Regions from separate parts of the Cytobacillus pseudoceanisediminis genome, predicted to be linked through region 1. Evidence: a T-box and tRNA genes for the amino acid it is inferred to sense, from the RefSeq annotation. Region 1 holds a T-box; the other holds one or more tRNA genes.
The links. The T-box of region 1 lies ahead of trpS (tryptophan--tRNA ligase). A T-box ahead of a tRNA ligase gene usually reads a tRNA of that ligase, here a tRNA-Trp.
Positions count from the first base shown of each region.

Region 2: it has a tRNA-Trp gene. The T-box ahead of trpS (tryptophan--tRNA ligase) is inferred to sense a tRNA for this amino acid. The anticodon was not compared.

Region 1 is NZ_CP097349.1:2,624,493-2,628,334, forward strand. It holds gene M5V91_RS14065 (peptide ABC transporter substrate-binding protein) at 1-639, opposite strand, end outside; T-box leader at 1,254-1,473, shown strand; gene trpS (tryptophan--tRNA ligase) at 1,584-2,573, shown strand; gene M5V91_RS14075 (YjbA family protein) at 2,606-3,352, opposite strand; gene M5V91_RS31125 (YuzI family membrane protein) at 3,488-3,703, opposite strand.
Region 2 is NZ_CP097349.1:3,665,440-3,669,281, reverse strand. It holds rRNA gene M5V91_RS19900 (23S ribosomal RNA) at 1-704, shown strand, start outside; rRNA gene rrf (5S ribosomal RNA) at 908-1,024, shown strand; tRNA gene M5V91_RS19890 (tRNA-Glu) at 1,048-1,122, shown strand; tRNA gene M5V91_RS19885 (tRNA-Val) at 1,127-1,202, shown strand; tRNA gene M5V91_RS19880 (tRNA-Lys) at 1,377-1,452, shown strand; tRNA gene M5V91_RS19875 (tRNA-Leu) at 1,468-1,552, shown strand; tRNA gene M5V91_RS19870 (tRNA-Gly) at 1,559-1,633, shown strand; tRNA gene M5V91_RS19865 (tRNA-Arg) at 1,641-1,717, shown strand; tRNA gene M5V91_RS19860 (tRNA-Pro) at 1,723-1,799, shown strand; tRNA gene M5V91_RS19855 (tRNA-Ala) at 1,821-1,896, shown strand; tRNA gene M5V91_RS19850 (tRNA-Met) at 1,915-1,991, shown strand; tRNA gene M5V91_RS19845 (tRNA-Ser) at 2,015-2,107, shown strand; tRNA gene M5V91_RS19840 (tRNA-Met) at 2,293-2,366, shown strand; tRNA gene M5V91_RS19835 (tRNA-Asp) at 2,370-2,446, shown strand; tRNA gene M5V91_RS19830 (tRNA-Phe) at 2,472-2,547, shown strand; tRNA gene M5V91_RS19825 (tRNA-Tyr) at 2,570-2,652, shown strand; tRNA gene M5V91_RS19820 (tRNA-Trp) at 2,660-2,733, shown strand; tRNA gene M5V91_RS19815 (tRNA-His) at 2,745-2,820, shown strand; tRNA gene M5V91_RS19810 (tRNA-Gln) at 2,846-2,920, shown strand; tRNA gene M5V91_RS19805 (tRNA-Cys) at 2,928-3,001, shown strand; tRNA gene M5V91_RS19800 (tRNA-Gly) at 3,016-3,089, shown strand; tRNA gene M5V91_RS19795 (tRNA-Ile) at 3,096-3,172, shown strand.

The DNA.
Region 1 (3,842 bases):
AGCGTCAGTTGCCCAATCTGGGTTGGCTTCAGCAATTTTGCTGTTGACTGGCAGATAAGTATAGAAAGCTGTTAATTCTTCAAAATATGGCGTTGGATTTACTAATTTAACTTCTAGTGTTTTCTCATCGATAGCTTTAACACCAACTGCATCCTTTTCACCTTTGCCTGTGTTGAATGCTTCAGCGCCTTCAAGGTAGTAAAGCTGGTATGCATAAGTTGAGTTGTTGGCAGGATCTAATGCCCATTTCCAAGCATATTCAAAGTCTTGAGCGATTACAGGATCGCCATTTGACCATTTCGCATCGCGAATTGTGAATGTATAAGTTTTTCCGTCTTCAGAAACTTTAATGTCTTCTGCCATTGCTTTTTCAGGCTTACCATCTTGATTGATGCGAGTAAGACCTTCTAACACGTTACGAAGTACAGTTCCAGAAGTCGAATCTTCTGCAAGTCCTGGATTTAATGATGGTGGTTCAGTGTTGATGTTTACTCTTAACTCCTGCGGTACATCAGACTTTCCGCCGTCGTCTCCGCCTTTTTCGCCGCCGTTAGCATTGTCTCCGCCGCCGTTACATGCAGCAAGGAACATGCTTAGCACAAGCAGCATGCTAAAAAAGATCGATAATCTTTTGTTCACGGTATAACCCCCTATTAAATTTCCTCAAACAATATCCTTACGCTTGCCTTTCACAAAAAACACAACTGTGCGCCCCAGATATATTGCTCAAATAGTCTGTTAATTCAATTTAAAAAATTTGCAGACTATTTAGAAGGCAACAAAAAAAGCAAGTTTATATTCTCTTAAAGATAGATTATCCTTATATTCTGATAATTCAGATTAAAAGGAGTAATCTATAAGATGTAAGCTATAAACTTACTCATTATGCACCATACTCTCGCTATCTGGAGTGATATAGTTTTGTTGTAAATGTAACAAAAACGTAAAGATTATGTTTGTTACGTTTATTATAAATAGTTTAAAAACTTATTGCAAGTGGCTCTTTGTACATGCAATCCAATCGAGTATGACATTTTTCGTCAAAAAGTCTTATAAATTAAGAATTTTTGAGATTTAAAAAAATTTTTCTTTTTAAGATTTTTTGCTATTTTAATAGGAATCATCACCCATATATTGTCAAATGCAGCCTTGAAATAGAGGCTATCGCTGACTTTTATTTTTCCCTTTATTAACTTGATTTTTGTATCCGGATAGTTTAACTTATTATATAATACAAATATAAATTAATTATCTTGTCGGCAATGAAAAAAGAGTAGTACATTTACTTAGGGTTTAACAGAGAGTCTGTGGCAGGTGCAAACAGGCAGCCCGGTAAATCGAATGGACTTTTGAGCTTCTGAATTTTTCAGGCGCTTCCCTGCGTTATCGGGGACCTATGCATTATTCTGCATAGGGCAGAGTGACTCAGTATTTGAGTAATTAGGGTGGCAACGCGGACCATTCGTCCCTATTTTAAAGGGATGAATGGTTCTTTTTTATGCTTTTTTATGCTTATAGCACAAAAATTCCCCTTCACCGCCTGTCAATTCATGATCTTTTAAGCCGATTAAAGGAGGAAAAACATGAAAACTATATTTTCCGGCATCCAGCCCAGCGGTACAATTACCCTTGGGAATTACATCGGTGCCATGAAACAATTTGTTGAACTGCAGAATGACTACAATTGCTATTTTTGCATTGTTGACCAGCACGCAATAACAGTACCCCAGGACAGACTGGAATTAAGAAAAAACATCCGAAGCCTTGCTGCACTATATTTGGCTGTTGGGATTGATCCTGAGAAATCCACCCTATTCATTCAGTCGGAAGTTCCGGCCCATGCTCAGGCAGGATGGATGATGCAATGTGTTTCTTACATCGGTGAGCTCGAACGCATGACCCAATTCAAAGACAAATCAGAAGGTAAAGATGCCGTATCTGCAGGACTGCTGACCTATCCCCCTTTGATGGCTGCCGATATCCTTCTATACAATACTGACTTGGTTCCGGTTGGAGAGGATCAAAAGCAGCACCTGGAATTAACTCGCGATCTTGCAGAAAGATTCAATAAGAAATACAACGATATCTTCACCATTCCTGATGTAAGAATCGCCAAAGCAGGCGCTAGGGTTATGTCTCTTCAGGATCCATTAAAGAAAATGAGCAAGTCTGATCCCAATAAAAAGTCATTTATATCATTATTAGATGATCCAAAACAAATTGAAAAGAAAATAAAAAGTGCTGTAACAGATTCTGAAGGCATTGTTAAGTATGATAAGGAAAACAAACCTGGAGTATCCAATCTCCTTTCCATTTACTCAATTCTTACAGGGAAAACTGTTGCGGAAATCGAAAAAGAATACGAAGGCAAAGGATATGGAGATTTTAAAGCCGGCCTGTCAGATGTTGTTGTTGGAGCAATTAAGCCAATTCAGGATAAATATTATGCGCTAATGGAATCGGAAGAACTTGATCTTGTACTTGATCAGGGAGCTGAAAAAGCGAATAAGGCTGCATACAAAATGATTAAAAAAATGGAAAGTGCCATGGGACTCGGCCGTAAGAGAAAATAAAAAACAGCCTTTTGGCTGTTTTTTTATTTTTTCTAATTCACTTTTGGACCATGCTCCATTTCCCACATCTTCTCAAAAAACGGCTGCCCTTTAATTAAATTTTCACAAAACTTCTCGTGTTTACCTGACCAGCCGTATTTACTTTCATCGTAAAGTTCATACCATGCCTCTTCAAAGTTCATTGACTGTATTTTCGAATAGCGTTCCGGGCTCCACTCCGTATACCAATAACGGATCTCAGCATCATTTTTGGAAGAGTGAAGCTGATCCAGCGCCATAAACAGCAGCTGTTTAAGCTGTCTTTCTTTTCTCGTCAGGCCTGCCATCAAATCCGGAGATGGAGAAAGGATATGAAATTCCTTTAATGCTGTTTGATCATTAAACGAATAGGCTGCCGTTTCCTGATTTTCAAGCATTTCATATGCCAGCTGCTCCTGCCGCGGGATAAGTCTGCTTTTTCTGATAGGGATATTGTAGCCGATCGTATCGACTGCCAATATGCCTGTCCCGTCTGAAACAACAAAACAATACTCCAATTGAATGCGTTCATGATTTTTCCTTAAGTAAGCTTTTTGATAAATATCGTCTAGCAGTTGTTGTGGCAGCTCAGAAAGATCATTTTCAATATAATTAAAAAGAACCGGGTCAATCTTTAACAGCGGAACCTGATCAAGCAGTTCTACGCCATCATCTTTTCTCCATTCATGAAAATGGCATACATTGTATCCATTCTCCTCTCCTTCAAACCAATTCACCCAAACATCATGAAGATACAACATTTTTCAACCCCCACTTCAACAAACTATTTGTCACTCAGTATGGGCAGTAGGCCGTAAATTTATTCCTATATTGCACTCGCAATCCATTTTTTGTAATAAATTTTGTAATGACATTGCTGAATAAATACCTTCCCTTTATTCATTCACACTTGAATAAGGAAAATATATGCTTAAAGTTATAATAATAATACCGATCGGAAGCAAATAACATTCTGGACGCGAGATAATAAAATAGAGATATTCTTTGAAGGTATGTCCAGTTGTAAGCAAATTTAAATACCCTATTACACTGACTCCTCCTGAAACAGAAATCCCAAAACCAGTTAAAAGCCAAAATGCCCTAAATAACATTTTCTTTACTATATGCGTGAGTCCCAAAAGGTCTTAATGCTGCCATAATCTCACTCCCAGTCTTTTTTTACATGTATATGAAGGAAGCTGTTCGGATATGTACAAGCTATTAGCCTGAAAAACAAAAAAACGCCTGAAA
Region 2 (3,842 bases), 1.0 Mb from region 1:
CTAACCCGCGCCCCTTATCGGGGCGGGAGACAGTGTCAGGTGGGCAGTTTGACTGGGGCGGTCGCCTCCTAAAAAGTAACGGAGGCGCCCAAAGGTTCCCTCAGAATGGTTGGAAATCATTCGCAGAGTGTAAAGGCACAAGGGAGCTTGACTGCGAGACCTACAAGTCGAGCAGGGACGAAAGTCGGGCTTAGTGATCCGGTGGTTCCGCATGGAAGGGCCATCGCTCAACGGATAAAAGCTACCCCGGGGATAACAGGCTTATCTCCCCCAAGAGTCCACATCGACGGGGAGGTTTGGCACCTCGATGTCGGCTCATCGCATCCTGGGGCTGTAGTCGGTCCCAAGGGTTGGGCTGTTCGCCCATTAAAGCGGTACGCGAGCTGGGTTCAGAACGTCGTGAGACAGTTCGGTCCCTATCCGTCGTGGGCGCAGGAAATTTGAGAGGAGCTGTCCTTAGTACGAGAGGACCGGGATGGACGCACCGCTGGTGTACCAGTTGTCTTGCCAAAGGCATCGCTGGGTAGCTATGTGCGGAAGGGATAAGTGCTGAAAGCATCTAAGCATGAAGCCCCCTCGAGATGAGATTTCCCATAGCGTCAAGCTAGTAAGATCCCTGAAAGATGATCAGGTTGATAGGTCAGAGGTGGAAGCGTGGCGACATGTGGAGCTGACTGATACTAATCGATCGAGGACTTAACCAAAACGAAAAGCGGAGGCGACTGTTCAACTTCGAGAGACGTTGGAGAGCCGGCCATTCAAATCCTGGTTTTGGGATTTGGAGGGACGGATCGAAACGGCCGAGAAGTTAGGAGCCGAAGCTAGACAAGTCATTGGTGAATACTCGGCAAATGCTTCTTCATGCATTATCTAGTTTTGAGGGAACGAAGTTTCTTCAACCAAATAGTCCGGTGGCGATAGCGAGAAGGTCACACCCGTTCCCATACCGAACACGGAAGTTAAGCTTCTCAGCGCCGATGGTAGTTAGGGGCTGTCCCCTTGTGAGAGTAGGACGCTGCCGGGCACCCTAATTGGGTAATTATATATGGCCCCTTGGTCAAGCGGTTAAGACACCGCCCTTTCACGGCGGTAACACGGGTTCGAATCCCGTAGGGGTCACCATTTTGGAGGATTAGCTCAGCTGGGAGAGCATCTGCCTTACAAGCAGAGGGTCGGCGGTTCGATCCCGTCATCCTCCACCATAACTTTTGAAAAAGCTATTTGCTACTCTTAAGGTATGAGCCATTAGCTCAGTCGGTAGAGCAGATTGCAGCATCAGTGAGACTCTTCACCCGAATAGCAATCTGTGACAAAGCGGTTTAGCTTTGGAACATCTGACTGTACTTATCAGAATTTAGGAAGTCTCATAAAAGTATGAGCCATTAGCTCAGTCGGTAGAGCATCTGACTTTTAATCAGAGGGTCGAAGGTTCGAGTCCTTCATGGCTCACCATTTTAATTTCATATTGCGGGTGTGGCGGAATTGGCAGACGCACCAGACTTAGGATCTGGCGCCGCAAGGCGTGGGGGTTCGACTCCCTTCACCCGCACCATTTTAAGCGGAAGTAGTTCAGTGGTAGAACATCACCTTGCCAAGGTGGGGGTCGCGGGTTCGAATCCCGTCTTCCGCTCCATTATTTTGCGCCCGTAGCTCAATTGGATAGAGCGTTTGACTACGGATCAAAAGGTTAGGGGTTCGACTCCTCTCGGGCGCGCCATATTACGGGGAGTAGCTCAGCTTGGTAGAGCACTTGGTTTGGGACCAAGGGGTCGCAGGTTCGAATCCTGTCTTCCCGACCAGGGACACTTCTTTTATTACATGGGGCCTTAGCTCAGCTGGGAGAGCGCCTGCTTTGCACGCAGGAGGTCAGCGGTTCGATCCCGCTAGGCTCCACCATAAATATTTAGTCACATTGGCGGTGTAGCTCAGCTGGCTAGAGCGTACGGTTCATACCCGTGAGGTCGGGGGTTCGATCCCCTCCGCCGCTACCAATATGCTTATTTTGTATCATATCGGAGGAATACCCAAGTCCGGCTGAAGGGATCGGTCTTGAAAACCGACAGGCGGGTCAAACCGCGCAGGGGTTCGAATCCCCTTTCCTCCTCCATATTTTATATAATAATACTATCGCGGGGTGGAGCACGACCGAATAATCTTCGAAGGAATTACTTCAGCGCACCGATTGAGTTGCTGCTTGGATAATCTTTCTGAAATCGGGGCGGTACTTCATTGAATAAGCTGCGAGATGAAATGCTAGATGTGAGCATAGAATAATCACATTAATAATACTATCGCGGGGTGGAGCAGTCCGGTAGCTCGTCGGGCTCATAACCCGAAGGTCGCAGGTTCAAATCCTGCCCCCGCAATCTGGTCCGGTAGTTCAGTTGGTTAGAATGCCTGCCTGTCACGCAGGAGGTCGCGGGTTCGAGTCCCGTCCGGACCGCCATTTTTACAAAAAATAAATAATATGTGGCTCAGTAGCTCAGTCGGTAGAGCAAAGGACTGAAAATCCTTGTGTCGGCGGTTCGATTCCGTCCTGAGCCACCATTTCCTAAGTCTTATCAGACGTGGAGGGGTAGCGAAGTGGCTAAACGCGGCGGACTGTAAATCCGCTCCTTCGGGTTCGGCAGTTCGAATCTGCCCCCTCCACCATTTATATAGGGGTATAGTTTAATGGTAAAACGAAGGTCTCCAAAACCTTTGATGTGGGTTCGATTCCTGCTACCCCTGCCAGTAGGATAGTGGCGGTTGTGGCGAAGTGGTTAACGCATCGGATTGTGGCTCCGACACTCGTGGGTTCGATTCCCATCAATCGCCCCATTATTCTTTTTGACAGCAATATTATTGGGCTATAGCCAAGCGGTAAGGCACCGGACTTTGACTCCGTCACTCGCAGGTTCGAATCCTGCTAGCCCAGCCATTTTTAAGGCAGCATAGCCAAGTGGTAAGGCAGAGGTCTGCAAAACCTCCATCCCCGGTTCAAATCCGGGTGTTGCCTCCAAACCATAATCATATGCGGGTGTAGTTTAGTGGTAAAACCTCAGCCTTCCAAGCTGATGATGAGGGTTCGATTCCCTTCACCCGCTCCAACATATGGGCCTATAGCTCAGCTGGTTAGAGCGCACGCCTGATAAGCGTGAGGTCGATGGTTCGAGTCCATTTAGGCCCACCATTATACATACCATTTTCAAACTAATTCCAATAGGAGTTAGTTTTTTTGTATTGGAGAAATATAAAACGGTTATTGGACCGATTTATATTTCTGTGTTAAAATCCCATCCCTAGAGGTATTTGGTAATTATACTAATACATATGGAGTTTATCCATACCGTGATTTTTCACCTTTTCTCTACGAAATTCAATCTCTCGTTAGTTTAGTATCGGGCGCCTGATTTTCATTCTGTTTTATCTTCCAACTCTTTTCCTCTATTATTCAGTTCCTTAACTTTATCATCTGAAAATATTTCAAGAACGCTCCAGCTGTTAATGAAAAAGCCAAAATTACAAAACATCCAAAATAGCCCCCAGTTTTCCTTAAATTTTATTAACCTGCCGATTAGTTTAAGACGATAGTTTACATACTTCATCAAAATTCTAACTTAAAATTTCAAATCCTTATGTTCTTTACATTAATCTTTTAAAGCTTGAGATTCATTACAAATCAGGTGAATTAACTTTTTGTGAATTATTTGTGAATCGTTATGCTTGCCAGTACAGAATTCATTGGAAGAAAGCCTTGATATTACTGTGTTCTTGTTAGTATTTCAGCATTTTTGCCTGCGAAGATATATGAAAAAAGTGTGATTCATTTCACTTTTATGAAAACCCTTCTCAACTATGAT